One region of the Carnobacterium sp. 17-4 genome, then DNA from elsewhere that is predicted to be linked to it. Evidence: riboswitches for the same ligand, from Rfam matches in the RefSeq annotation. Region 1 holds a riboswitch; the other holds the start of a gene.
What was found. Region 1 has a riboswitch for thiamine pyrophosphate ahead of thiM (hydroxyethylthiazole kinase). Riboswitches for the same ligand answer to the same signal wherever they lie in the genome.

Region 1 (15,572 bases):
TCTTAATCAGCGGGTCGAGGGTTCGAATCCCCCACATCCCATTGGGTGCCAAACCCACGAGACGAATAAACGTTGGTGCGAAAGCATTTCGAAAACGTTTATTGCGTCTCTTTTTTATTTTCTAAATATATCTGCGTTGAACTATTTGTAGAAAAATGAAAAGAGATTTATACTGAATAAGAATAAATAGTTAGGATTATATATAAGGAGTGAAGTAAGTGGTTGAGTTTTTTAGTTCTTTAAGTCCTATAGTACAAACGATAATTGCATCGCTTTTTACATGGGGAATGACAGCGTTAGGAGCTGCTTTAGTATTTTCTACTAAAAATGTGAATCAAAAGTTAATGGATGGCATGCTAGGTTTTGCTGGAGGAGTAATGATTGCAGCAAGTTTTTGGTCACTTTTATCACCTGCTATTTCCATGGCTGAAAGTGGTCCACTTCCGGCATGGGTGCCTGCAGCTATTGGTTTTATGTTAGGAGGCCTCTTTTTATGGAGTGCGGATAATTTATTGCCCCATTTAAACCCAAATATGCCTCCATCAGAAGCTGAAGGGGTTAATCCTCAAAAGAGAAAACGAAGTACTTTATTAGTTTTAGCCATTACAATGCACAATATACCAGAAGGATTAGCAGTAGGGGTCGCATTTGGTTCAGTTGCAGCAGGTAATCCCGAAGCTTCTATCGCAGGTGCAGTTGCTTTAGCTATTGGTATGGGTATTCAAAATTTTCCAGAAGGAACAGCTGTTTCTATGCCATTAAGACGTGATGGTATGTCCAGAGCCAAAAGTTTTTACTATGGACAACTTTCCGGAGCTGTAGAACCACTGGCAGCTATTCTAGGTGTATTAGCTGTTACAGTCATGGAACCGTTACTTCCATATGCACTAAGCTTTGCTGCTGGAGCTATGATTTTTGTTGTTGCAGAGGAAGTTATACCTGGTTCCCAAGAAAATGGCAATAAAGATTTAGCATCAATGTGGTTGATGATTGGTTTTACAATCATGATGATTTTAGATGTAGCTCTTGGGTAGAAAATGTAAAATCTGTTTACTTAGTTGACCAATTAAAATAGAAAAGGGACTCAACAAGTTAATGTTGAGTCCCTTTTTTTTATACGATATTTAGTTTTTATAAATAATTTTAGTGTCTATCTTTGTGGTTTGAAGTTAATAAAGGGAAGAATTTTAAGGAATACAATGCACATAAACCAACGATGATATAAACAATTTTAGATAACAATGATGTTTGTCCGCCAAAAATTGTAGCAACGAGATCAAATTCAAATAGTCCAACCAATAGCCAGTTTAAACCGCCAACAATTAGTAGTGCTAACGCAATACTATCCAATGCTTTCATCTAGATAACCTCCTTTATTTGATAAAGTAACTATACTTGGTTTAGAATTAATTGTCGATTAATGTGACTTGAAAAAGAAATTCTTGTTATTATTCTTTTTGATGGAAAAATGGTAAAATTACTAAAGTATAATTTTGAAAAGGCAAGAGATTAAATAAGTGGGTAAATAACGGATTAGTGATCGAAAGGATGAAGACCATGTATAAAAATGGACTGATGATGCAGTATTTCGAATGGTACGTAGAAAATGATGGGAAACATTGGAAACGGTTAAAAGAAGATGCAAAACACCTACATGAAATAGGTGTAACAAGTGTATGGATCCCACCTTGCTTTAAAGGTATGGATAAAAATGATAACGGATATGGTATTTATGATTTGTATGATTTAGGGGAATTTGATCAAAAAGGCACTGTACGTACTAAATATGGCACCAAGGAAGAACTAATTGCAGCTATTGAAGAATTACATAAATACGAGATACAAGTCTATGCAGATATCGTTTTAAATCATAAAGCAGGTGCAGATGGAACTGAACGATTTAAAGCAGTTGAAGTGAACCCGGATGATCGTAATCAAAAGATTAGTGAAGCTTATGAAATTGAAGGATGGACAGAGTTTACGTTCCCAGGCAGAAAAGGAAAGTATTCTGATTTTCACTGGCACTGGTATCATTTTTCTGGAACAGATTACAATCAAGAAAATGAAAAAAAAGCTATTTACCGTATTGAAGGTCAACATAAAGGTTGGGCAGATGATGAGACGGTAGATAATGAATACGGAAACTACGATTACTTGATGTTTGCTGATATTGATTATAGTCATCCTGAAGTCGTTGAAGAAACAAAAAAATGGGCTAACTGGTTTATTGAAGAAACTGGAGTGGATGGATTTAGGTTAGATGCTGTTAAACATATAAATGAGAAATTTATTTATGAACTTCGTGAAAGTATAGAAGCTAACTTTGGCAGACAGTTTTTTATAGTAGGAGAATATTGGGACCAAAATTATACAAATTTGAATAGTTATTTAGATAGTCAAGATTACAAGTTGGATTTATTTGATGTAGGATTACACCATCAATTAGAAAAAGCTTCGAAAATGGGTCAAAACTTTGATTTAACACATTTATTTGATCAAACATTAATTAAAAACAATCCAATGCAAGCTGTAACATTTGTAGACAATCATGATTCACAGCCAAATCAATCACTTGAATCATTTGTTGAACCTTGGTTTAAACCTATAGCTTATGGAGTCATCTTATTAAGGAAAGAAGGATATCCTGTACTCTTTTATGGTGATTACTATGGTATAAAGGGAGAAAATCCTATTGAGCCGCATCGTGAAGTGATTGATAAATTACTTTATGTAAAAAAACACTATGCATATGGAGAGCAAACGGATTATTTTGACCATCATAATTGCATTGGTTGGACGCGTTCAGGAAATGAAGAGTACCCCATAGGATGTTCTATAGTCATTTCAAATAGTGATGCTGGTTATAAAGATATGTTTGTAGGAAAAGAAAAAGTGGGATTTGTTTATGAAGATTATTTAGGCAATTGTGCGGAGACAGTAACTATTGATGAAGAAGGAAATGGTCATTTTCTTGTAGAAGCTGGATCCATATCTGTATGGGTTAATAGAAAAGAATAATTGAACCAAAAGAAAAAGATCTAGCTGTTGCTTAACTAATGAATAGAGCGTTTCAGTCTATTCATTAGTTAAGCTTTTTGTATTCTTATTTTCTGATTACTTAAGAGGATTGATTAAGTAGTTTGTCTATAGTAAGCTTATAAGTAATTAAATGTTTTGCAGGGGGACACATGTGTGTTGAGAAGGTTAAAACCTGACCCTTAGAACCTGTTAGTTAACACTGACGTAGGGAGCACTATGTACATATGTATTAAATTATACGTACTAGCTCTCCATTTTTATGGGGAGCTTTTCTTTTGTAAAACTTTTAATTGCGGGGGGACACACGTGTGTTGAGAAGGTTAAAACCTGACCCTTAGAACCTGTTAGTTAATACTGACGTAGGGAGCGATTAGTGGTTTTCTTATACACTTTTTTAGTCTCTACAATTTTTGTAGAGGCCTTTTTGCGTACATCCAAAATAAAGGAGGTCTGAGAGTCATATTTTGTTGAAATGAAATGACAAACAGAATGTTAGGACTAAATAAAATTAAGAATTCAATTATTCAGATGGTAGACAAAGAACAAGAGAAAGAGGAATGAAAAATGTTATCACAAATAAAAAAGACAGCTCCTTTAGTGCATTGCATGACAAACTATGTGGTCGCTAATTTTACGGCGAATGGTTTACTTGCAGTCGGTGCTTCACCTATTATGGCTGATGAAGTGAACGAGGTAACTGAAATAGTGTCGATTGCTCAAGCTTTACTTATTAATATTGGTACTGTGAATGACCGTACAGCAGAAGCTATGTTGCTAGCTGGGGGAAAAGCCAATGAATTATCCATTCCTATTGTGTTGGATCCTGTAGGCGTTGGTTCTACAAGTTATCGAAAACAATTGGTTCAGCTACTTTTAAAGAATATTCAATTTAATTTGATTCGGTGTAATGCAGGAGAATTAGCAGCAATTGCGGGAGAGGTTTGGCAATCAAAAGGTGTAGATAGTGGCACAGGTGAAATAGATATTGCTCTAGTAGCAAAACGAATTGCTTTGCAATATAGGTGTTTGGTTATTGTAACAGGTAAATCAGATTTTATAACAAATGGACATGAGGGATTATACGTTTCAGGAGGCAAAGAAATAGCAACACATATTACAGGTACAGGGTGTTTATTAAGTGCTATCTGTGCAGCGTCTCTTGCTAGTGGAGGTGCAACAAATCAACTGCAGAATTTAGTAACAACGCTAAAAGACTACAAACAAGCTGCTGAACAAAGTACAAATAAAGTAGGGGATTTTGCCTTGCAATTTATGAACAGATTACAAGAGTTAGCGGAGGTTGAGAGATGATTGCATTAACAGTTGCTGGATCAGATTCAGGTGGTGGTGCTGGAATTCAAGCAGATTTAAAAACATTTCAAGAACTTGGTGTATTTGGGACAACAGTTATTACAGCATTAACTGACCAAAATACACTAGGAGTCCACGGTATTTTTGAAGTACCATCAAGTTTTGTACAGCAACAATTACAAACTGTGCTGGATGATTTCTCTATAAAAGCCATTAAAACCGGTATGTTGTTTTCAACTGAAATTATTGAAGTTGTAGCTAAAATTATACAACAACAAAATATTCCGTTGATCGTTGATCCTGTAATGATCGCAAAAGGTGGAGCAAGTCTTTTACAGGATGTAGCAGTAAAAACGTTAATAGAAAAACTTTTTCCTTATACAACAATCTGCACACCAAATATCCCTGAGGCAGAACTGTTAACAGGTAGACAAATTAAAAATGTTGAAGATATCGAAAAAGCTGCACAGGAGATTCTTCAAATGGGAGTTGAATGTGTGGTTATCAAAGGAGGACATTTAGATGGAGAATACGCAACAGACAGAGTGTATTCCCGTCTGAACTCTTTTTCGATAACTACCCCTCGTATCCAAACAAAAGATACTCATGGGACAGGCTGTACATTCTCAGCAGCACTTACAGCAAATATAGCAAAAGGACTATCGATAAAGGAATCGATCATTGAGGCGAAAAAATTTATTCATTTAGCCATTGCTACTCCTCTTCATATTGGACATGGACATGGACATGGACCAACAAATCACTTTGCTTATAATTGTCAGCAAGGAATCTGTGAGGTAGAAGTAAGTGAATTATAATATATTGAGCGTCTATTTTATTATGGGGACAATGAACTGCACAAAAGATCCTTTGAAAATACTTGAAGAAGCATTGGAAGCAGGTATTACATGTTTCCAATTACGTGAAAAAGGTGAAGGGGCACTAACAGGTAGCGTTTATGAAGAGTTTGCCCGTGCTTGCCAAAAAATGTGTCTAGCATACCAAGTGCCTTTTATCATCAACGATGATGTTGAACTCGCACTCAAACTAGATGCTGATGGTATCCATATTGGACAAGAAGATCTAGCTCTTTCTACATTTCGTAAACAAGCGAAAGGAAAAATAATAGGCGTTTCTGTACACAATTCTAGAGAAATGGAACAGGCGATACTTAGTGGAGCAGATTATGTGGGAATTGGACCAATCTATAAAACGCAATCTAAAAAAGATGCGAAACCTCCTGCTGGATTGCATTTTTTAAAGGCTATGCGAAAACAATGTAGCAACTTCCCAATCGTTGGTATAGGAGGAATTACAGAAGAAAATGCTAGTGAGGTTCGTTCCTCAGGAGCAGATGGTGTGTCTGTAATTTCAGTTATCTGTCATAGTAAAGATATTGGGCAAACGGTTAAGAATCTCCTTCTAACGAAAAAAATAAATTAATTGTTTTATGGGATACTAGTTACCGCTTCTCTATTATTTAAATAGTAATAAAAAAACAACATTCCCGCTAATGATTGCTCATTAGCGGGAATGTTGTTTTTAAGAATTTTTACTTTAAGTTCTTTTTACGTCTATAATTGTCCACGTCTATCTTCAACAGATAAGTCTGGAGTACTAGATAAGTCTTCAACTACAGATGTTGGAGGAACTTCCACAGAACCTGTAAATTCTGAATTATCAAGTGGTTCAGAGTGTAAATTTAAATCTGTTTCAATATCTTCAATGGTAGCAGCTAATTCAGGATCAGTATAGCTGATTTCCTCTTCAACTTCTTTGTAACTTTGTTTTACTTCATCAGCAAAACTATTTACTTGATCCATTGCTTGTTCTTTCAAATCGTTTGCTTGCGTTTTGATATCTTGTCGTAATTCTTTTCCTGATTTAGGAGCGAGTAATAAGGCAGTAACTGCAGCAGCAGCCCCTACAAATAAAGTTCTAGTAAAATTATTAGCCATAACAAAGTTCCCCTTTTCTAAAATGATTTAGTTTAGTTAAATGAAAAACGTTTTTTTGTTCTGTTTTTTCTGGTCTGGTACATCTTTAAGGCTGTCTTTCCTACTTTTGTTATTCGAGGAGGAGTAACTGTTACTTTTCTCCTTGAACTAGAAAGAAAATAGGAAGCGACTTTATTGCTATTTTGTTTTAAATCGTTGATAGATTCTCCAAAATCAGCTGTTGTTTGAGTAAAATCAGAAATATAAGATTGTTTAACAGCTACATCTTTTGTCATACTATCTACTCGAGTGGTCATATGGTCTATTTTAGTTGTTATAGCATCTTTTTCTTTTGTAAAATGATTTATTTGATCTTGAACAGTAGTCTGAGTTGAACTAATTTCTTTCATTAAACTCCCTACCTTTTTACCAATGAGTATTCCAAAAATAACTAAAGCAACCAAGGCTAAAACCACGATACCAATAGCTATGATAAATTCGATTGACATTTAGCTTATACGCTCCTTTCATTAAAGATAGAGTTGAAAATTGGCTTAACTTAATAAGAAATAGGTGGAAACAGCCACTCATTTTAGCAACAAGTAATCAGTTTACTTTTATTTTCTATAAGAATACCATTAAAAAGGGGAATAGCCAAATAAAATGAAATCGCATTATTGTAAAATTGGGCTAACGTATTGAAAGATAATACATACCTAAAATCCTTACTACTTCTTAGATTAAATAACATTTGAATTTAGATAGATTTTTTTAAAAGATGGTCAAAGCATTTATAATCAGTTACAATTAAAGATAAAATAAATAATGGGGAAAAATCAATAGATGAATAAAAAAGAGTTAGATATTGGAGGATTTATTGGAATGAACTTATCTTTAAAAGAAGATGCACAAAACGAATTGCTAAAGAAGAAAAAGGCATCATTAGTAGCTGTAACAGATGGCAGTATAATACCAATAGAAGAAGTGCCAGATCTTGTGTTTTCTGAAAAAATGATAGGAGAAGGCTTTGCTATGATCCCGACTTCTAGTATAGTTTGTGCCCCTATTGGCGGAAAGTTATTTCAAGTCGCAGATGCATCTCATGCATTCGAAATTCGCACACATGACGGATTAGAAGTTCTCATACATGTTGGTTTAGATACGGTAACCTTAAACGGAGTAGGTTTTGAAACGCATTTAAAAAAAGGTATGACCGTTAAACAAGGAGACCCGTTGGTAAAGTTTGATCAGGAATACCTTCTTAGTCGCGGTTGTCGCTTGTTTATACCAGTCATTGTGATAAATGGAGAAAATGAAAATTACCGTTACGTATTCAAACCAAATAATGAAGTCGAAGCTCAAGCTGGAAAAACAATTGCATTAACTATTGAAGGCTATTAAAAAAATAGCTAATCAATTAAACAAAATCAAGAGCCTATATATAGCTCTTGATTTTGTTTTTGCACTCTTACCGTATGTTCGGTATAATGAAAGGTAGAATAGTTTGTCATTCTTACAGCAAATTAATTGAAAAGTAATAAACCATTAATATAAAAAACAGTCATAAAAAAGTAGAAATTCCAAGGAGGTTTCATTTTGAAAAAAATATTAGTAGTTGATGATGAGAAACCAATTTCAGATATCGTTAAATTTAATTTAACAAAAGAAGGATATGAAGTGTTTACGGCATATGATGGAGAAGAAGCTTTAGAAAAAGTAGAAGAAGTATTGCCAGATCTTATCATTTTAGACTTGATGCTTCCTAAAAAAGATGGGTTAGAAGTTTGTCGTGAAGTCCGAAAAAATCATGATATGCCTATTATCATGGTTACAGCAAAAGACTCGGAAATTGATAAAGTACTTGGATTAGAACTTGGTGCGGATGACTATGTCACAAAACCATTTTCTAATAGAGAATTGACAGCACGTGTAAAAGCAAATTTAAGAAGACATGATAATGCTAAGACGCCAGTTGTTGAAGAAATTGAAACAAATGATATTGAAGTAGGTGCTTTAACGATTCATCCAGATGCGTACATTGTGTCTAAAAGAGGAGCCACAATTGAATTAACGCACCGCGAATTTGAATTGCTGCATTATTTGGCTAAACATTTAGGTCAAGTAATGACCAGAGAACATTTGTTACAAACGGTTTGGGGCTACGATTATTTTGGAGACGTAAGAACGGTCGATGTAACGGTTAGAAGATTAAGAGAAAAAATAGAAGACAACCCTAGTCACCCAACTTGGCTTGTAACAAGACGTGGAGTTGGCTATTATTTAAGAAATCCCGAACAGGAGTAATGTTTCATGAAGAAAAAGATCACTTTTTTTCAATCTATTGATTTCAAAATAATTTTCGTGTTCATTATTCTATTACTGGTGGCATTAGAATTAATTGGAACGTATTTTGTTAGACAATTAGAAACGCAGCTAGTCACTAATTTCCAAGAAGAAAAAAGACTTCAAGTAGGCTTTTTAGATAACACTATTCAGCCTATTTTATTTGATGATGAAACAGCAGAAGATAGTACCGAAATTGGACGGTTGATTGAAGACTTTTCAGGAAATGGAATTTTAGAAGTTCAGATCATTGATGATCAACATTATTTATTAGGGACGAGTGACAGCACTCAGCAAAATAGTGTTAGCAGCAAAACAAATGATAAAGATGTTCAACAAGCTTTACTGCTGGGAAATACAGTCACCAGTCAATACAGAGATCAAACGACCAACGACCGAATCTGGAAGTTGGTTTCTCCTATTATTGCAAGTGATGGATCAAATGAAATATTGGGTGTAATAGCGTTAACGACAAATATTGAAAGTGTTTATGAACAAATCAGCGAAATAACGCTTATTTTTCTTAATTCTTCTTTAATAGCAATAGCATTAACCGTTATTTTGGCACTATTTATTTCCCGGGCAATAACAAAACCAATTACTGAAATGACACAACAGACGATTCAAATGGCAGATGGAGATTATTCCGGACAAGTTAAAGTTTATAGTAAAGATGAATTGGGTATACTATCTATGGCAATCAATGACTTGTCAACTAAGGTTGAGGAAGCCCAAGAAACGACAGAATCTGAACGGAGACGTTTAAATAGTGTGTTGACCCACATGACAGATGGAGTTATCGCGACAGACCGAAGAGGAGTCATTGTTATTATCAATGACAAAGCTATGGAGATGTTGAATATTTCCCAGGAAATGGCGCTAGGTGTTTCAATCTTAAAAGTATTGAAAATAGATAAGGAATATACTTTGCGTAAATTACTGGAAAACGAAGATGATATGTACTTTGATTTTTCAAATGATGAGATACCAGTAACTTTGAGGGGTGAGTTTACTCTTATTCAAAGAGAAACTGGTTTTATCAGTGGAATTGTTTGTGTATTGCATGATGTAACAAAGCAAGAAAAAATAGATAATGAGCGAAAAGAGTTTGTTTCAAATGTTTCTCATGAACTCAGAACGCCTTTAACAAGTATGAGAAGTTATTTAGAGGCATTACTAGATGGTGCATGGAAAGATCCGGAAATCGCTCCGCAATTTTTAAAAGTAACGCAAGAAGAAACAGATCGGATGATTCGTATGATCAAAGATCTGTTAGATTTATCCCGTATGGATTCTGGTAAAGGTACGTTAGACTTAGAATACCTTAATGTAAATGAGTTGTTTGATCATGTCATCAAACGTTTTGAAATGATGATACAGTCTTCTGATGAATCATCAAAAGATTTTTCTATTAAACGAAACTTTACTGATAGACAACTATGGGTTGAAGTTGACGCTGATAAAATGATTCAAGTTTTAGATAATATCATGAATAATGCTATTAAATATTCTCCAGATGGAGGAACGATTACTTGTGGACTTGTCGAAACCAATGATAGTGTCGTTTTAAGTATCAGTGATGAAGGTCTGGGTATTCCTAAACGTGATTTGGCAAATGTATTTGACCGTTTCTTTAGAGTTGATAAAGCTAGAGCGCGTTCTATGGGTGGAACTGGATTAGGTTTAGCTATATCTAAAGAAGTAGTTCATCAGCATAAAGGTAAAATATGGGCAGAAAGTACGGAGGGAAAAGGAACGACTTTTTATATTTCATTGCCTTATCTTCCGTATGAGGAGGATGATTGGGAATGAAGAAAGATTTAATAATAAAAGTTGTTCTGGTAGCTCTTATCGTACTGAGTCTCTTTCTAACCTTTATGATTTGGACTATGCCTAGCCAATTTAATGAAGAAACAAATGAGAGTCAAGGGACAACCTCTGCTGTGACTATCGCACGCGATATGTCCCAAGTATTTGGTCCAACTCAAGTTGTCCTTCATAAAAATGGCGAAATAAATGTATTTACTCAAACAGAAATCGTAACTGCTATAACTAGAGAAATTACTAAATGGAAAGTAGATACTATTGAAGAACCGGTTGAATTAACGAATGAAGAATATGAAGAAAAATTAAGTCAAACCGATGCATTAGAGATGGTTTTTGTTGAAAATATTTCTTTTGGTATTTTTCCAGATCTATTTAATGATCTTGCTGGTGAATATCAAGATCGGTCTTTTAATCGAATGTATTTTTCAAAAGATGATTTAAATCAAATCTATTTTTATAATACACATTCGAAGTTGTTTTATAGTGAAGCAATAGAAGGAATAGACCAAAGTAAAATAAATAAACTAATAGAAGAAGAAAATGCTAAATCTTACTTAGCAAATGCTGTTCTAGATGAAGGCAAACAAGTTTATACTTCAACAGAAGAAATAGAATTGCCTTATTTAAGTTATTTAGTTGAAAGGCAAACAAATCAATTATTTATTGAACGGTTATTTGATGATACTTCAGAAGTAAGAGAAAATAGTGCGAATGATGAAAATATTGTTAGCTACAATGACTATGTTAGTGAGTTGCAAATAAACGAAAACACCGATATTTTAACGTATTATCGCAATCGAAATGCTGAAAATAAGTTATCCATTACAGAAACACTTAGAGTAAGTTACAACGAATTGATTCAATATGAAAACTGGGCTTCGGATGTTCATTATTTTGACTATAATGATTCTACGAGAGAAGTTACTTATCGTCGTTATATTGCAGGATTTCCAGTATTTAGTGAATTTGCTGACTATGGAACGACTCATATAACCGTTTTTGAAGATGGATTGTCACGGTTGCAAGTTCCTTTAGTTATTGCTCAAACGCCTATTTCTGATGTTGAAGAACAAAAAACACTACAAAGTGGTGTCAGTACTTTGGAATCTCTATCAGCAAGTGGCTATACTAGTGAAGAAATCGATGATATAAAAATCGGTTATACTTGGATAAATAGTACGGAATCTGATCGCGTGATTAATTTAGAGCCTAATTGGTATGTTAAAATCAATGGTAAATGGCAACTTGTTGAGAGTCTTCTTCTCAATGAAGGAGGTCAGTAAAATGGATTTTAAACGAATTCAAATTATTTTTATTATTACATTTCTGTTTCTAAATACTTTTTTGATATTCACGTATTTAGACAAAAATAAAAACTATTATACTAGCAGTTCTGATCAATTAATTGATTTTATAGAAGAAATGGAAAATGAAAATATTAAATTGCCGAATTTTTCAGAAACTGAGAATAAAGTACCTTATGTTCAAGCAGAAACCAATAATTTGTTAGAAGATAATATAGATAAAGTAAAAAATCGTTCTGGAACAGTTGAAAAAGACGGCTCGCTTTACATGAGTCTACTTTCTAATCCACTTGCTTTGTCAGAAGAGAAAGAATTGACTAAGGAAGATATTGAGTTACTCGATGAATTTGTGATAAGCGACCAAGTTCTTTTTGGTAAAGAGTATCGCTATTTTAGCTATAGCCCAACAGAACAAAAAATAGTATATGCTCAAATAGCGAACAATATTCCCATTGCAGATGGAACATCAGAAATTGTATTTCATTTGAATAATAAGAAACAAGTAATCTCCTATGATCAAACGTATGTAGGTCCAGTTACGGTTCAAGGGGAGAGTCGTAAGCTGATAACAGATAAAAATGCCGTTGAAATTTTATATCAAAATGACGAAATACAAGCAAATACTACCGTAAGAAAACCAAAATTAACGTATTCAAAAACACTTTCGCTACAGAAATTAAGCATGTATGCGCCAGTGTGGTACATTGAAATTGTTAACAGCGGAAGTACCGAGATCGAACGAGTAGATGCACTGAGCGGCAGTATTATACGAACGCCAACGAGTGAGACGCCAGCAACTAAAGAATCTGTAGCAGAATAGCTTTAGTAGCTGGAATGAGAGATTTTTTTAAAAAGATTTCTTAGATTAAATTTTGACCCAAAGTAAGTGGTGTACAAGAATTGTCTTGTCATTACCCCTTTTCTTTGGGTCTTTTTTACGTTGTGAAAACTTGAATTTATATAAGTTTGATGTAAAATGATAAAGGTAATAGAGGAGGATTTTTTAGATGGTATCCAAAGAAAGTAATGGTTTAAAGGTTAGTATTCTTGCCAGTGGAAGTTCTGGAAATGTGACATATATAGAATCTGAAAAAAAGAAGATTTTAGTTGATAGTGGATTAAGTGGAAAAAAAATAACTGAATTATTAAAAAAAATAGACCGAGATGTAGCAGATTTGGATGGGATATTAGTCACACACGAACACCGTGATCATGTCCATGGAGTAGGTGTTTTAGCTAGAAAATATCATTTAGACGTTTATGCTAATGAGCAAACGTGGGAAGCTATGACCCCTATAATTGGTACCATTAAAACGGAACAGAAATACTTATTTGAAATGGGAAAAACAATGACCATTGGCGATATAGATGTGGAAAGTTTTGGAGTTTCGCATGATGCAATTGCACCTCAGTTTTATAGTTTTCACAAAGACAATAAATGTTTTGTAATGCTGACTGATACGGGTTATGTCAGTGATCGTATGAGAGGTATTGTTTCGAACGCGGATGCGTATTTATTTGAGAGCAATCATGATCTTGAAATGCTGAGAATGGGAAATTACCCATGGCATTTAAAGCAACGTATTTTGGGAGACAAAGGGCATCTTTCAAATGAAGATGGAGCATTAGCTTTAGCTGAAATCATAGGTGACGCTACGAAAAGAGTGTACTTAGGTCATCTAAGTAAAGACAATAATTTAAAAGAGTTGGCTCATTTAACAGCTGTAAATATTTTAAAAGAAAAAGAAACAGGAGTAGAAGACAAATTTTTAGTATTTGATACAGATCCAGTCATACCTACTTCTTTATTTGTTGTTTAAAGTAAGAAGACAAAACCTCTCTCGACTAAAGGTCAAGAGAGGTTTTTGAGTTCTATAAGACCATTCACTATCGTGTAAAGAAGATTTAATGTTAATATAATAATGAATTAATAAAAATGTCCCGAAAGTTTCATATAAAATTCAAATGTAAAGATTATACTAGCATCATAAAAAGACTACGAGGGGTGAAGATTAATGAGTGAGGAAACAAAAAACAAAAAAAGAGGTTCTTGGAAAAATGGACTTGTCGGAGGGCTAATAGGTGGACTTGTAGTAGCGGCACTAGGCGGAGGATACTTAGCAGCAACGGATAATGGAGTCAATACTGAAACTGGTACAGGCATGGTCGATAAAGACACAGGAGAAGTGATTACAACCAATGTCAGCGTAGATGTGACTTCTGATGTAACAGAAGCTGTTGCTAAAGTAGAAGATTCAGTTGTATCAGTTGTTAATATGCAATCACAAGCTGATGGAGGATTAGAAGGTGCACTTGAGACAGATAACGCGCAGGAGGAAGAAGACAACTTACAAACAGCGGGTGAAGGTAGTGGAGTGATTTATAAAAAAGACGGTGATACAGCTTATGTCGTAACCAATAATCATGTTATCGATGGTTCAGATGCAATTGAAGTTATTCTAAAAGATGGCACAAAAGTTGAAGCTGAATTAATTGGAACAGATATCTGGACAGATCTAGCCGTATTGTCTATTCCTTCTGAAAAAGTAACAACAGTTGCTACTTTCGGTGATTCAGATGCAGTGACTGTTGGGGAACCTGCAATTGCAATCGGTTCACCACTAGGCACAAACTTTGCTTCTTCCGTTACTCAAGGAATTATATCTGCTAAAAATCGTAGTGTTGAAACGGATATTACAGGTGATGGCGTAGTAGATTGGGAAGTTACAGCTCTTCAAACTGACGCAGCTATCAATCCAGGGAATTCTGGTGGTGCTTTGATTAATATAGCTGGTCAAGTAATTGGAATCAATTCAATGAAAATTTCTAGTGATACTGTCGAAGGAATGGGATTTGCTATTCCAAGTAATGACGTTGTTAGCATCATTAATCAATTGGAAGCAAACGGTGAAGTTGTTCGTCCGGTATTGGGAATCAGCTTATTGGATTTAAGCGAAATATCTGAACAACAACAAGAATCAGTCTTGAAATTACCTGAAAATGTTACATCTGGTGTTGTAGTAGCTGAAGTTCAACCAGATTCAGCAGCTGAAATCGCTGGATTAGAGCAATACGATGTTATTGTGAAATTCAATGGTAAAGAAGTTACAGATTCAATATCATTGCGTAAAGAAATTTATGCTTCTGAACTCGGAAAAGAAATTGAAGTTGAGTTTTATCGTAATGGCGAACTTCAAAAAACGACGGTCACAATGACTGCTTCAGAACCAACTCTATAATAAAATAAAAATTTCAAAATGAAAATGGAGTCTGAGTTTTTATTACTCAGACTCCATTTTTTTGTAATTTTCTAGTAATTAGCTAATGTGTTGTTACTAAATTAACTAGTTAATTTATTCCATTTACGAATTTTGGTTCTAAAATTCGTAAATGGTGCAACTGTATTTATGTGAATCCATTTCCAAATAGGCCATTTGGCTTTTGTAGTAGCCCAATTTCGTTGTTCGGGTTCAAATAATTCAGTATCAGAGAGACTTTCCACCCAATGGCATAACTCTTCAACTAACTGAGTTAACATTTCTTTTTGTTTTACTAATGAGTATTTCCCATATTCTTGATAGAAAGACTGATATAATCCACCTAGATTGTTCCATTTGTATTCTTCAGTAGGTGTTTGAACAGTTTTTCCTTGTTGTTCATTTTTTTCCCATTGAAGTAAGAGGTGAATCCAACCAAGCTGATAAGATAAATTTTCAGAAGGCGTTTGCTCTACTTCTATGATTCTTCTGTCTTTAAGATCTTCAGAGATAGAATCAAATTCGGTGATGTATTTTTGGTAGTGTTCTTGAAT
Region 2 (15,572 bases), 960 kb from region 1:
AAACTGTTGAAATTCTGAATCTGTCCATTGATTCATTTGCTTTTCAGCCTCATTAAAAACGATTGTTAATACTTTTTGCTTTTCAGAAAGCAATTGATTTCGCTTGTTGATCTGTAATGTATGTTTATCTTGTTCGAATTTTCTTGCCAAACGTGAATCAATTAAAATGATTTGTTTCGCTTTTTCTTCAGCTAAATTTTCAGCAGACTCCGCAAGCAACTGTTCTTTCTCAGCTTCGGCTTCGTTTATTTTATCTTGTACTTCAGATTTCTTGTTTTCTATCAAACGATCTGTTAATAGTTTTAAGTCTGACATTCTCACGCCTCCATTCTTTCTTTTTTCACTATAAATGGACTAGTTTTGATTAAGCGTTAAATATCATTAAGAATGAAATAACAAATCCTAAAATCGCATAAGTTTCAACCATCGCTGCGTATACAATCCCTTTAGTAGCATGCTCTGGTCTTTTAGCTAAAATTTGGATACCGGCAGCAGCAACACGTCCTTGTGCAACACCAGAAGTTAATCCAGTAAATGCAATTGGTAGAGAAGCCATAAACATATACATACCTTCAGCTAAACTTGTATCTAAACCAGTATTCAAGAAAATTAAAAATGCGATAACGAAACCGTACAAACCTTGAGTTCCCGGTAATAACATTAAGATTAATGATTGTCCAAATTTTTCAGGTTGTTCTGTAGTTAATGCAGCAGCTGCTTCCCCTGCAATTCCGACCCCTTTAGCAGAACCTGTTCCTGCAAAGAATGTAGCAAAAGCTATACCTAAAGCTGCAAATACTATTCCGCCGTTTTCAATTAAATAACTTGTAAAAGTTTCCATTATAAAATTCCTCCATTTAAATTCTTTTTTTATTTGTTAGTTCTATTTTTTAAATAAATATGTTTTTCGAAGGTTTTAAAAGGATTTAATGATTGTCCTCCACCTTCATAAAATTTACCGAAAAATTCAACATACTGAAGTCTTATTGTATGAATATAAGCACTTAAGTAGGTCAAGAAAATATTTAATGCATGTAAGACAATAAATAGTAAGGCACCAATCGTAAACTTCATTACTGGTGGAAAAATATCTACAATCGAATTAAAGGCCACTGCAATACTCCCACCGGAAACTCCTAAAGCCATTAAACGGGTATAACTGACTATATCTCCAACATAATTTGTTGCGCCATAAATATTGTAAAGTCCTAATCCGAACCCTAAAGCTTTATTATCAGACGCCAACATAGTCACCAATATAATTCCAATGACGTTCGCAATGATGACAACCAAAGAAATGGTTTGAACAAGATCATTATTCCAAAAAGTCATATTAACTACTATAACAGCTATACCTATTAAGATAAGAGCCCAAGCCGTTCCGTCAATATAACTAGATGCTCTTTGCTGTTTACGCCATTTTATACCCCCATTTAAAATCAATCCATAAATCAATTGGATAAATCCAAATACTACAGATAAAATCAATATGGTGATGACATCATTTGTAATAGACAACAACTGGAATGGGAGAGTATACCCAAAGAAACTTCCATAAATAATTCCCCAAATTATGACTGAATAAGACAAATAGTGAAAGAGTTGGATAAAGTTTTTCATTCCCTTATCAAACTTGAACACTTTAGATCCAACTAAAGTCGCTAACCAGAGCAATACTCCATATCCTAAATCCGCACTCATCATTCCAAAAAAGACAAAGTAAAAAGGCATCATTAATGGCGTAGGGTCTACATCATCGTACTTAGGCATACTATACATTTCTGTAATACTTTCAAAAGGTTTAACCAGTTTATGGTTCTTTAGAACAACTGGAACTTTATCGTAGTCCTTAAATTTAATTTCATCTGCAATAACGACATAACTTTCTTTTCCAACATGTTCATCTAACAGAATCGTTAATTCCGAAATTTTTTCCTCTTCAAGCCAACCAGTTAAAATAAAAAGATCCCTACCATTTAATAAAAGGTCTTTTCCAATTTCTCTTTCAACTAGATTATAGTAATATTCCTCACCTAACTGTAATTCTCTTGTTTTTTCTTTAAATGTCTTTATTGCATTTTTTAATTTATTTTCTTCTTTTTGTAGGTCTTCAATTTCTTTAAGCGTTATCTTCAACTCATCGTTGGGTTTCAGATTATATGGATAAACAAGTTTTGATAATTGGAATTGGTCAAAAACTTCGTCCAATAGAGAGTTCAATTTTGATGGAATCAAAATCAGATAAGAAGCTTCATCTTTGTAATGAAATATTTTTTCTAAATAGCTATTTTCTATCGATTCAACATTTTCTTCGAAACTTTCTACATTGTTAGAAGCTATACTTCCAACTGTTCCAGACATCAATTGAAATGATTTTAAATCATTAGGATTAAAATCCATATTCTGCCATTTCCGAAGAAAGTCTTCTTTTTCTCCGAGATTTTTTTTACTCTGATCAAGTTCAACTAGCCTTTTTTCAATGTCTCCTAGTTCAACGATTACTTGGTCTAAATCGGAATAAAGAACATGCTTTTCAAGTTCTTCGAGAGTATACTCTTCACGACCCTTTCTCAGCTTTTCAATCATACCTGGCTGAGAAATATGGTGGTTCAAAAAGCTTAAAGCAGCTTGACTTTCTTTTAGTTTCTCTTCATATTCAACACGTTTCTGAGGTTTTGTATTTGTTGAATAATAATCAAGAAATTCTGATTCTTCTAAAGTAGACAATTCAAACAGTTCAAGTTTTTGCAATTCTTGAACTGCTCTTAATAAAGAATCTTTATTTTCTTGTTCACCTAAAAGTGTCATTTGTTTCATTTTAGCTATTGCCATAGTGAGTGCTTACCTCCTTTACAATATGATCAACAACACTGTTTTGCTTATCTTCTACTGATTTAAGCATTGCTTTTATTTCAATAGACAATTCTTGATCAACTGTTTGCTTTTCTTTTGCTAAACGATCACGATACATATCTTGTTGCTTAATCTCATAATCATGTAACTCTTGTTGCATATTTTGATTGCTTTCTTGAATTCTTTGTTTAATGGATTGATTAATTTCTTGAATTTTTTTTTCTCCATTAACTTCAACTTGGCGGGCTCTTTCTTCTGCTTCTTTTACATATTCAACTGCTTCCAGACTCATTTCTACACCCCCTTAAAATACAAAAAAAGGCATCACTTAAGAACTCTTCTTCTCACCCCTTGAAGAAAATATCCTTGAAAGCAACTGCCCCAACCATTATTTTTAATTTAACTACTTATAATTTACCATAACGTTTTCTTGTTGTCAAAACATAAAACCTTAATCAGTAACGATTTGTAACGGCTTTCTAAGATGAAGAAAACTTAATAAACTACTTAATAGATGAAGAAAAAAGTAACAACTACTTCTATAAAGTATATCGACCCTTTTTCTCATTTATTAAGCGTTCTCTTATCAAAAAGTAACCTTTATTTTCTTACGTCTCCAAAAGAAAATAAAGCAACCGATCCAAATCCTGTATGAGCTGCAATAGTAGGACCATAAGGATGAACTTGTATATCTTTCACCTTAATTTTTGATTCGATTTCTTTTTTGATCCATTCAGCCTCTTCGGGAACACCGACATGACCAATAAAAACCGTTTGATTTTCGGGATCTATCATACCCTCAACTGTTTTATTAATTAAATAGTGTAATGATTTCTTTCTTCCACGTACTTTAGCAGAGGGCACTAAACCACCTTTTTCATTCATTACGATAATCGGTTTAACATTTAGAACACTTCCAAGTGTTGCAGAAACGGAAGATATTCTCCCGCTACGTTCAAGATGTCTGATATCATCAACAGTTACCCATGAATGAAGTTTCATTTTATATTCTTCTAACCAATTCACTACTTCTTCTAATGATTTGCCTTCTTTTTTTCGATTTACCGCCTCAAATACTAAAAGACCTTCTCCAAGGCAAGCAGCTTTAGAGTCTACAATCGTTATATTTACTTGGTCATATTCTTCTTTCAACATCTCTACAGCTGTTACAGCATTATTGTAAGAACCACTTAATGCAGAAGACAGTCCTAAAAATAGAACAGGTTGTCCTTTTTCAACATATTTTTTAAATACTTCTAAAAATGTTCCAATATTAACTTGAGAACTAGTTGCCATTGCGCCATTCTTTAAAGCTTCAAAGAAGGCATCACGGTCAAAAGTTTCTCCCATATCATCTAGATAATCTTTTCCATCCATATTAATCATTAAATTTATAATTTCAATATCATTATTTTTTATAAAATCTAATGGCAAATCGCAGCATGAATCTGCAATAATTTTATAATCCATTGTTAAAACCCCTTTTTCAGAACTCTATACATACTTGTTTCATTATGCCATTTTTTCAGAAAAATAGAAACTTTAAAAAAATAATTAAACAGCTTGCTTTGTTGAACGTTTGTTCGTATAATAAAATTATCAAACAAACGTTCGGAGGAATAAAGATGAAAAAAAATACTTTAGAAGAACCAGTTCATCCCTTTGCCTTTCTACAAAAAAAATTCTTTTTGCCTACTACGACTAGTGAACTAGAATTTTTCCCTCAAATGCCTGAAGCACAAATCATTCTTTTCTTAAATCAAGCTTTTACTAAAAAGAAAAAAATAATTTTACAAATCAACCAACTAAAAAATCAATCTAGCCTAACTGAAGTTACTGGTTTTATTAGATACACGCCTTTTAAAAGACCACAAATCATTTTAGAAAATACTCTTCTTCATATGACTTATCTTATTCATCCAAGTGATATAAGACATATCCGTTTACCTTAAAATGATTTATACTTACTTTTTTCACTATTAGAATAATACTAAAAAGCTCTCCCAATAACGATTAGATATACAGCTATCTAATTCGCTCAAAAGGAGAGCTTTTTATTTTAAATTGATTTTATCCATGTTTGATTATTACGATAATAATTTTTTCCTTTTGTTGGATCTAATTTCTTCTCAATCCACCCTAAGAGTAAGTCACTAATGATTGCCATAAAAGCAGTAGGAATAGCACCCGCAAGGATAATGGCTCCACCATCGGTCACGTTTACTCCTCTAGTGATGATATCCCCTAAACCACCGGCTCCTATAAAGGTTCCGATTGCAGTTACTCCAATACCCACTACCATAGCATTACGAATTCCTGCCATAATAATCGATAAAGCCAATGGAAGTTCAATCATATAAGTCAGTTGCCATCTTGTCATGCCCATTCCTTTACCAGAATCTAAAATATTTTTGTCTACGCTTTGAACTCCAGCGTAAGTATTTTTAATAATCGGCAATAGAGAGTACAAAAATACTGTAGAAACAACGGTATTCACACCTAGTCCCAATCCTAACATTAAAATAGACAACATAGCTAAAGAAGGAATCGTTTGGATCACATTAGCGGCTCCTATAACCCAATCAGCTAACTTTCCATGTCGGGAAATCCAAAAACCAAGAGGGATCCCTACAATTGCTGCAAATAACACCCCATAAATTGAAATTAAGAAGTGACGAAAAAATTGACTCCAAATGTAAAGGCCATTTTCTGAGAAGTAATAAAGTAATTGTTCCCATAAATTCATGTCTGCCATCATTACTGTTCGTCTCCTTCTTCGTTTACTTCAACTGATTCAAAGTAATTATTTTCTTTCAAGAAATTATCTGCTACAACTTTAGGTTCAATTAAATTATTGTCTGAAATATAGTTTAATTCTTGCATTTTTTCATCCGATATTGTATTTTTCAACTTCGTTAATACTTCATTCAATTCAGGATAAGCTTCTAAAACTTCAAAAGTTGCAACCGGACTTGCGTCATACGGTGGGAATAGTCGTTTGTCATCTTCCAATACCACTAAGTCATAACTTTTAATACGACCATCTGTCGAATAGCCCAGTACAACATCCATTTCACCAGCTTGTAATGCATTATAAACTAAACCGATTTGCATAGGATATACACGGTTAAAATCAAAACCATAAGTGTCTAGAAACGCATCATAACCATCTCCTACACGTTGGATCCAAGAGGTATCCACTCCTGCATTAAGTTCGCCAGCAATGTCCTCTAAATCACTAATCGTAACTAAGTCATATTGATCTGCCAGTTCTTGTGTCACCATAAAGGCATACGTATTAGCAAATCCATATGTTGGAAACCATTTTTGATCAAACTCAGCTGCAAATCCCTCTACAACTAAATCCAAGGCTACCTCAGGATCCGTAATCGGATCTTGCCCTAACTCACCCGTTAACGAAGTTCCAGTATATTTTATTGCCGCAACGTTCGCATCTCCACCAATCAATGCTTGATGATTTAGAGAAGATGAACCCAGATTATTAACAATTTGAGCATCTATATCAATGTAATGCTCAACCATGCCTTCAACAATATAGCCAACAATTTGTTGCTCTGTAGTTGAACCACCTGTGATGGTGATACCTTCTTCATTAAACCCGCTGCCTAGACCAGGCAACGAACAACTGCTTAATAATAGTGCTGCTAAAAAAAGGGCAGCAATTTTTTGAATTTTCTTCATAGTTGAAGCCCTCCTATTCAATACCTTGTATAACTCTAGGCGTTACTTTTTTCTCTAGTTTTCCTAGTGCATAATCTGTTAACAATGCAAGAATAGTCACAGGTATAGTCCCACCAATAATCAAACTAGGAATAAAAAGATTTAATCCGTTAAAGATAAAATCACCTAATCCACCTGCTCCAATGTATGAAGCTAAAGCAGCCCATGATATAACGTAAACACCGGACAATCGAATTCCCGCCATAATAACTGGTGCAGCCTGAGGCAACTCCACATTACGAATCAATTGTACGCTTGTCATTCCCATTCCTTTTCCTGCATCTCTTAAGTTAACATCTACTCCATTCATTCCTATATAAGTATTTCTCAAAATAGGCAACAAAGAATAGATAAATAATGCCACAATCGCAGGGACCTTGCCAATTCCAAATAAAGGAATCATTAAAGCTAGTAACGCTAATGAAGGAACTGTTTGTAAAATAGTAGCTAAACCAATAATAAATTTAGCACTTTTCTCAAATCGTGTTAATAAAACTCCCAAAGGGACAGCTACAATAACACCTAATGCCAATGCAATTGCTGAGATATAAAAATGTTCCCATGTTTTCAGGAGTAAATCAGAGCCATTTGTTGCAAAAAATTCAGCCATAGTCTTTTCCTCCTCTATTCATTACTTTCTTTAGGAATGGTTGTTTCAAAAACACTGCTGGATGTCAGCTCTTCTTCTTGTTCTTCACCCCATATTGTATCGTAGACCACATCTACTAACGAAGCACGAGTAACAAGACCAATTAAACGGCCTTTATTATCCACAACTGGAATATTTTTAAAGCCACGCTTTAGAATTCTTTGAACAGTGTCTCTTAAAAGTGTACCTTCTCGAACAAAATAAACTTTGTCTATCATAATATCTCCAACACTTGTAGCACGTTTGCGGTTACGGTCAATTTTCTCGATATCTACATACCCTTTTAACACACCTGAATCATCCGTAACAAATAACGAATCCACACGTTTGTCTCTCATTAAACGTATAGCTTCTGAAATAGATTTTCCAGGAGTTACTGAAATCGGATTTTTTATCATAACTTGATCTACTGTTTGAATATTTGGTCTAGCTTGAATTAAGCGGTCTTCACCGATAAAGTCTTCAACAAATTGATTAGCCGGTTCAGCTAATATATTGTCTGGCGTATCAAATTGCACTACACGTCCTTTTTGCATGATAACAATGCGATCAGCTAATTTTAAAGCTTCATCCATATCATGAGTAACAAAAATAAAAGTTTTTCCCAATTCCACTTGCAACTCTTTAACTAATTCTTGTAAGGCATCTCTAGTAATAGGGTCTAATGCCCCAAATGGTTCGTCCATCAATATCACATCTTGATCAGCAGCTAAAGCACGAATAACTCCAATTCTTTGTTGTTGTCCACCAGAAAGTTCAGCTGGGTAACGTGACAAAAATTCTTTTGGTAAATCTACCTTCTCCAACAATCGTTCTGCAGATTCTCTCTGCTTATCTTCGGACCATTTTAATAATTTAGGAACCATTACGATATTGTCATATATAGTCATATGTGGCATTAAGCCAATTTGTTGGATAACATAGCCAATTTTACGTCTTAACTGAACAGGATCTTTCTTCATAATATCTTCCCCGTTAATTAAAATCTGACCTGATGTTGGTTCAATCATGCGATTGATCATACGCATAGAAGTTGTTTTCCCACTTCCACTCGTACCAATAAATACAATAAACTCTCCATCATTAAATGTGAGGTTAATATTGTCAACAGCTTTTTTCCCACCTTTGTAGACTTTGGAAACATTTTTAAATTCTATCACTACATTCACCTCTTATATAGTTTCGTTTTTTTACCATACTCCCATTTATTATCTCAAAGAAGCTTCACCTTATCAAATTTGATGCCTTCTAATTAAAACCCTCTCATAAAAGAACAAGGTTGAAACAAAAAACTTGTTTCAACCTTGTTCTTTCATTGCTTATAAAATTGGAGAAAATAACCGTGAAAAAATTTGTTTGAATTTTAACCATTTAGATTGATTGTCTAAGATTTCTTTAGTTAACAAATAACTTTTTTTCATATCATCGTAGAACAATTGTTGCTGTTGCTTTGCAATTTTATCATCGTAAATAAAGACATTCACTTCAAAATTTAATTTAAAGCTTCGGATATCAAAATTGGCTGTACCAATTGAACAAATATCTCCATCAACAACAACAGTTTTTGCATGCAGAAACCCATTATCATAGATGTACACTTCTGCTCCAGCATCCACCATCTCTTCTGCGTAGTACATTGTTGCACGATAGATAAAGGGATGATCTGGTTTATTCGGTATCATAATTTTTACGTCAATCCCAGACATAACGGCAATTTGGATAGATTCTAACACTGAATCATCTGGAACAAAATACGGTGTTTGTATGAAAACTGACTCTTTAGCCATACTAATCATCTTGATGTAGCCTTTTTTTATTTGTTCAAGATCTGAATCAGGACCACTAGATACCACTTGAACATTTGTGTGTCCTTTTTTATCAATCAATGGAAAATAATTTTCTTCGTATTCCAATTTATGTTTTGAAACAGCTGCATTCCAGTCCATCAAAAAGCGAGTTTGTAAAGCTAACACTGCATTTCCTTGGATCTTCAAGTGAGTATCTCTCCAGTAGCCAAATTTCTTATATTCGCCTAAGTATTCGTCACCTACATTGAAACCACCGGTATAACCAATTTTTCCGTCAATTATTACAATTTTACGGTGATTCCGATAGTTAAACCGTAGATTAATAATTGGTAGCTTAGATCCAAAAAATGGTTCAGCTTTTCCACCTAATTTTTTCAAGTTTTTAAAAAATTTGGGTCTTAAAGATCTAGATCCTAATGCATCATAGATGACAAGAACTTCTACTCCTGCAGCTGCGCGTTCTTCTAATGCTTCAAGAACTCGTTTTCCAATTTTATCATTATGAATAATGTAATAAACCATATGAATATGGTGTTCTGCTTTAGAAATATCTTCAATTAATGAATCAAATTTTTTTGCTCCATCAGTAAATAACTCAATCTTGTTTCCTTTTGTTAAAATAGATTCATCACTTTCTAAAAACAAACTAGCCATTTCTTTTGCATTTTCAGTAGCTTGTTTTCCAGATAATAATTCTTCATCATCAGCTAGCATTTCTTTCTGGGCTTGCACAAGCTCTGGCATCCCTATATTTTCTTGCGAATTAATATCAAATATTTTTTCACGGGTCAATTTTTTCCCGATAAATAAATAAAAAATAAAACCTATACCTGGTAAAAGAATAAGCACAAGTAACCAAGCCCAAGTAGCTGCAATATCACGTTTTTCACGAAATACTGTTATGATAGAAAGTAAAACATTTAGAAAGTAGAGCCCTAAAATTATGTATATTATAATGTTCATTCAATTATTCCTCTCCACCTTATTATTGTCTAATCTTACTACTTCCGTTTTCTTTTAGCTACTAGAAACTATCTGTATAAAAAAATATCAAAAAAAAGAGACTGGAATAATTATCCACTCTCTTTATCTATAGACTTACTAAAGTAAAGCAACCTTTATTTTTTTGGTAAAAATAAAGTTGGCGTCGTTTTGGCCATGATGAATAATACTACACTAGTAGCTATTCCCGTTGCTAAAGCACTACCACCATTCGCAATAAACGAGTACCAAATGGGATTCATACCTTTTGGAGCATAGCTTCCCCAGAAATAATAACCTGCAATAAAGTGCCAAAAGAAACGGGCCACTGTACCAATAATCGTTCCAATTAAAATAAATTGATATTGCTTGAATTGATTATTTTCTTTAAAAGCAAGTTGTAAAGGTTTCCTAACTACACCCGCAAAACCAACAAATGCAAAAGCAACAAAATATTCTATAAATCCTTGTAATGGATGTAAGATGCTAGCATTTCCTATTAAAAAATGAAGTATCCCCCAAAGAAAACCTGCTGCAGTTCCTGCCGCAAAACCACGTCTAAATGCAAACAAGGTCAATGGAATCATACCTAAAGAAATAGTAAAACCTGTCCCAATATTTGTTGGAATCAGGGACAATACAATCGCTAAAGCCGCAAATATTGTACCTTCTATCCAAACTCGTAATCGATCATTTCTCAAAAAAAAACTCCTCCTATTGTGCTGAACAGTGCCACACATCAAAGGAGGAGCTCGAATTATCATTATAAATAACATTTCGTCCCCGTCACAATCCCTACGCTCGTACTAACGAACAGGTTCCAAGGGTTAGAATCACTTGATTCAGTCTCAGCTTTTTACAGCACCCCTTTGTGATGGTTGTTCATTTAATTTTTTCTTACAATATCTATTTTACGATGATTGTTAGGAGTTGTCAATGAAGCATTTATAAGATCTTTTACCCTAATTCGAACTCATTTCATTTGTCAGTTTTTTTGAGTAAACAAATTTATAGCCATCCAACTCTTTCACTTTATTTCTAGTATCTTTAAATCCAGATTTTATATACATCATTTGTCCACTAATGTTATCGTAATCAATCAACAAAATAATTTCAGTAATAGAAGGAAAATGTTCGTTAATAAACCTAGGTAGTTTTTCTAATGAAGCTTTTCCATATCCTTGTTTTAGATACTGCTTATCAACCGAATGGGCTTTTAATAAAATCGCATGAGGATTTGAAACGTAATTTAGAATAGTGTCTCCAGTTTGAAGGATAAAAAAAGCCACCATTTTATTCCCTTCTAACACTAGAATCGGATGTTTTTCACTTTCATGTAAACTTTCTGTCATACCATCCATAGGTTTCACTGTATATGGTGTTTCTTCTATTGTATAGTCTTCTATTATAAAATTATCGCTTACCGTTGCTTCTCTTAAAATTAGACTTTTCATATCACCCATAACAAACCTCCTATACTTTTATTTCAAATCCCATTGATTTTCAACGTATAGCTTATTTTTTACCATCCCACTCAGCGTAAAACTCTTCTAAGTATGCTTCCATGTAAGCATGTCTTTTTTTAGCCATTTCTTTTCCAATACTCGTATTCATCTTATTTTTTAATTTTAATAATTTTTCATAAAAATGCATAATTGCTGTATCTTCTCCAGAACGATAGTCTTCAATTGTAAGCTGATTTCGTGGTTTTTTCGCTGGATCATGGATTAAGCGATTTTTTGAGCCCGAGTAAGCCATAGTTCGTGCAATTCCAATTGCGCCCAATGCATCCAATCGATCTGCGTCTTGAACAATTTGTCCTTCTATAGAAGATAGTACCACTTTATTTGTTCCGCCCTTATAAGACATATGAAGAATAATTCCCATTATCTGTTCGATTTCTGGTTCGATTAGTGAAAATCTAGAAAGCCATACTCTAACCTTATTTTCTCCTTCAGCTTCTGTCTTATTTAACTTGCCGTCTGCTACGTCATGTAAGAGAGCTGCCATTTCACAAACAAAAAGATCAATATTTCCTTTTTCCTTTTGCGCTATACTTTTAGTTAGATTTCGAACACGGTCAATATGCCACCAATCATGACCGCTAGCATCATCTTTTAAAAGTTGGTAGACATATTCTTCTGTCTCATTTATTATGTTTTTTTGCAATTGCGTTAACATCCATCGTCCACCTCTTTTGGGTCATCAAAGTACTTAAAATAAGTTTATCAATCTCACTTAAAAATCACAAGTTATATGTCCATTGTAATGTTATTCTTTATCGGACTTTTTTCAAATAAACGAACAAAAAATAGCCAAAAAAAAAGTTTTTTCATTTTTTTTATTCATGCTCTAAGGTCTGTTATATAGGCAAAACAAAGGCACTAAAGCTTATTTTTGAAAATGCTTTGGTTTTTCATTTGTTTTCATTCATGTTACACTACTCATTGTGTTCCATTTGAAACTATTTTTTTTATGAATAGTTGTCGTTGTTTTTTTGTAAAAGGGGTTTTAGATAAAACTACTATGGACAGTGGTTAGCTAGTCAATTTATGTTTGGATCCTCTTTTACATCAATTTTGATTTATTAGTTTGAGATTCATACCTAAAAAGGGAAAGGAGATGTTATTTTGTCAAAAATAACTGTTGAAAATGTATCGAAAGTTTTTGGTAAAAAAACAACACAAGCCTTAGAAATGTTGAAAGAACAAAAATCTAAGCAAGAAATTTTAAAAGAAACGGGGGCCACTGTTGGGGTTAATAACGTTAGTTTCACTGTTGAAGAAGGTGAAATTTTTGTTATTATGGGATTATCTGGTAGTGGAAAATCAACTCTTGTTCGAATGTTTAATCGTTTAATCGATCCTACAAAAGGAGATATCTATATAGATGATGAGAATCTCTCTAAAATGGATAAAAAAGCTTTACGTCAAGTCAGAAGAGAAAAACTAAGTATGGTTTTCCAAAACTTTGGTCTCTTTCCTCACCGGACAATTCTAGAAAATACAGAGTATGGCCTAGAAATCCAAGGTGTTGACAAAGCTGAAAGACAGCAAAAAGCTCAAAAAGCTCTAGATAATGCAGGTTTAGGTGAATATAAAGATCAATACCCTAATCAACTATCTGGCGGAATGCAACAACGTGTAGGATTAGCACGTGCTTTAGCGAATGATCCTGAAATCTTATTAATGGACGAAGCTTTCTCAGCATTAGACCCATTGATTCGTCGTGAAATGCAAGATGAATTAATCGAACTTCAATCTAAAGTGAAAAAGACGATTATTTTTATTACTCATGATCTAAACGAAGCTTTAAGAATCGGTGATAAAATTGCCTTAATGAAAGATGGATCAATCGTACAAATCGGTTCTCCTGAAGAAATATTAACTAACCCAGCTAATGATTACGTTGAAAAATTTGTTGAAGACGTTGATCGTTCTAAAGTATTAACAGCTGAAAATATTATGCAACGTCCTGAAACATTGAATATAAAAAATCATGGTCCGCGTTTTGCACTTGAGCAAATGCGTAGTGAGGGAATATCCAGCATCCTAGTAGTAGATAGCCAACGTAACCTTCTAGGTTATATCACGGCAGAAGATGCTTCAGATGCTCGTAAGAATAATATTACAACAATTGAAAACATCCTGAAAAAAGACATCCCAACTGTTACTAGAACAACTTCCATGAACGATATCTTTTCAGTTATTCATGATGCAACTACTCCCGTAGCAGTTGTAGATGATGGTAAGTTAGTTGGTATAATTGTCAGAGGCGCTGTAATAGCTGCCCTTGCAGGAGAGAGTGAGGTGCTTGAAAATGTCTAGTATATTAGATATCATTCCAGAATTACCAGTAGCTGATGCTGTAGAAAACTTTACAAGTTGGGTAACTCAAACTTTTGCGTTTTTGTTTGACCCTATTCAAAAATATTCAGAAATCGTTATGGAATTTGTGACAAATACGTTATTACTTGTTCCGCCAATTTTGTTTATTTTGATTATTGCTTTGATTGCTTTTATTGCTTCAAAGAAAAAAATCGGATTGGCTACATTTACAATAATTGGTCTTTGGTTTACCTATAATCAAGGTCTTTGGGAAGACTTAATGAACACTCTGACTTTGGTTCTGGTTGCAAGTTTATTATCTGTTATCATCGGGGTTCCATTCGGAATTTTAATGGCTAAAAGTAAAATTGCAAATGCCATTATTACTCCTGTTCTTGATTTCATGCAAACAATGCCAGCCTTTGTTTACTTGATTCCCGCAGTTGCTTTCTTTGGTATTGGTATGGTTCCGGGGGTATTCGCCTCTTTAATTTTTGCCATCCCACCTACTGTTCGCTTTACTAACCTTGGAATCAGACAAGTTTCACACGAATTAGTTGAAGCTGCTGAATCATTTGGTAGCACAGGTGCTCAAAAATTATTTAAAGTAGAATTGCCTTTAGCAAAATCAACAATTATGGCTGGTATCAACCAAACTGTTATGTTGGCTTTATCTATGGTAGTTATTGCTTCAATGATTGGAGCTCCAGGTCTTGGTAGAGAAGTTCTTTCTTCACTACAACGTGCACAAATTGGAACAGGTTTCGTATCTGGTTTAGGTTTAGTTGTCTTAGCGATTATTATTGACCGCTTAACGCAAAAATTAAATAAAAAATAAAAATAACAAATCAAAAAAAAATTAGTTTACAAAAAAGGGGATATAAATTTAATATGAAAAAATTAATTGGAAACATTTAGGTCTTACAGCTGGTTTGGGGTTATCATTAGTTGCAGCAGGTTGTTCAACTGAAAAGTCATCAACTGAGGATGAATCAGCAACTGTTGGTAAAGGACAAGAAATTGAATTATCTTATGTTGAATGGGATACTGAAGTTGCTTCTACTAACGTTATTGGTAAAGTATTGGAAGACTTAGGGTATGATGTAAAACTAACACCATTAGATAACGCTGTAATGTGGCAAGCCGTAGCTAGCGGAGACGCTGACGCTATGGTAGCTGCATGGTTACCAGCTACTCATGGTTCTCAATTTGAAGAATATGGCGACCAAATGGTTGATTTAGGACCAAACTTAGAAGGCGCATTAGTTGGCCTTGTCGTTCCTGAATATATGGATGTTGATTCAATTGCAGATCTTAAAGATGAAGCTGCAATGACTATCACTGGTATCGAACCTGGTGCAGGTGTTGTTGCTGCAACTGAAAAATCTTTAGAAGATTACGATAACTTGAGTGAATGGGATCTTGAAACCTCTTCATCTGGTGCCATGACTGTTGCATTGGGTCAAGCAATTCAAAATGAAGAAGATATTGTTATTACTGGTTGGTCTCCACACTGGATGTTCGCCTCTTATGACTTAAAATATTTAGAAGATCCTGAAAATTCATTTGGCGAATCAGAAACAATCAATACTATGGCTCGTGAAGGTCTTGATGAAGACATGCCTGAAGCTTATCAAGTATTAGATCAATTTAATTGGACAACTGAAGAAATGGAAAGCATTATGCTAGATATTTCTGAAGGAGAAGATCCTG

Region 2: another riboswitch for thiamine pyrophosphate. It lies ahead of thiT (energy-coupled thiamine transporter ThiT); the one in region 1 lies ahead of thiM (hydroxyethylthiazole kinase).

What each region holds. Positions count from the first base shown of each region.
Region 1 is NC_015391.1:16,277-31,848, forward strand. Features, by position in the region: tRNA gene CAR_RS00070 (tRNA-Lys) at 1-41, shown strand, start outside; gene CAR_RS00075 (ZIP family metal transporter) at 219-1,034, shown strand; gene CAR_RS00080 (DUF378 domain-containing protein) at 1,144-1,359, opposite strand; gene CAR_RS00085 (alpha-amylase) at 1,558-3,018, shown strand; TPP riboswitch at 3,169-3,267, shown strand; TPP riboswitch at 3,324-3,422, shown strand; gene thiM (hydroxyethylthiazole kinase) at 3,604-4,350, shown strand; gene thiD (bifunctional hydroxymethylpyrimidine kinase/phosphomethylpyrimidine kinase) at 4,347-5,168, shown strand; gene thiE (thiamine phosphate synthase) at 5,158-5,793, shown strand; gene CAR_RS00105 (YtxH domain-containing protein) at 5,925-6,308, opposite strand; gene CAR_RS00110 (DUF948 domain-containing protein) at 6,341-6,796, opposite strand; gene CAR_RS00115 (PTS sugar transporter subunit IIA) at 7,131-7,688, shown strand; gene yycF (response regulator YycF) at 7,884-8,591, shown strand; gene walK (cell wall metabolism sensor histidine kinase WalK) at 8,598-10,442, shown strand; gene CAR_RS00130 (YycH family regulatory protein) at 10,439-11,740, shown strand; gene CAR_RS00135 (two-component system regulatory protein YycI) at 11,742-12,581, shown strand; gene CAR_RS00140 (MBL fold metallo-hydrolase) at 12,769-13,581, shown strand; gene CAR_RS00145 (S1C family serine protease) at 13,777-15,000, shown strand; gene CAR_RS00150 (ClbS/DfsB family four-helix bundle protein) at 15,102-15,572, opposite strand, start outside.
Region 2 is NC_015391.1:976,416-991,987, reverse strand. Features, by position in the region: gene CAR_RS04855 (V-type ATP synthase subunit E) at 1-315, opposite strand, end outside; gene CAR_RS04850 (V-type ATP synthase subunit K) at 365-841, opposite strand; gene CAR_RS04845 (V-type ATP synthase subunit I) at 871-2,832, opposite strand; gene CAR_RS04840 (hypothetical protein) at 2,819-3,145, opposite strand; sodium ion sensor (DUF1646 type) at 3,192-3,240, opposite strand; gene CAR_RS04835 (DegV family protein) at 3,454-4,323, opposite strand; gene CAR_RS04830 (hypothetical protein) at 4,479-4,805, shown strand; gene CAR_RS04825 (ABC transporter permease) at 4,913-5,608, opposite strand; gene CAR_RS04820 (osmoprotectant ABC transporter substrate-binding protein) at 5,611-6,555, opposite strand; gene CAR_RS04815 (ABC transporter permease) at 6,569-7,204, opposite strand; gene CAR_RS04810 (betaine/proline/choline family ABC transporter ATP-binding protein) at 7,219-8,403, opposite strand; gene cls (cardiolipin synthase) at 8,563-10,014, opposite strand; gene thiT (energy-coupled thiamine transporter ThiT) at 10,170-10,733, opposite strand; TPP riboswitch at 10,808-10,911, opposite strand; gene CAR_RS04795 (GNAT family N-acetyltransferase) at 10,995-11,495, opposite strand; gene CAR_RS04790 (HD domain-containing protein) at 11,548-12,213, opposite strand; gene CAR_RS04785 (quaternary amine ABC transporter ATP-binding protein) at 12,663-13,859, shown strand; partial or broken gene CAR_RS13320 (ABC transporter permease/substrate binding protein) at 13,852-15,572, shown strand, end outside.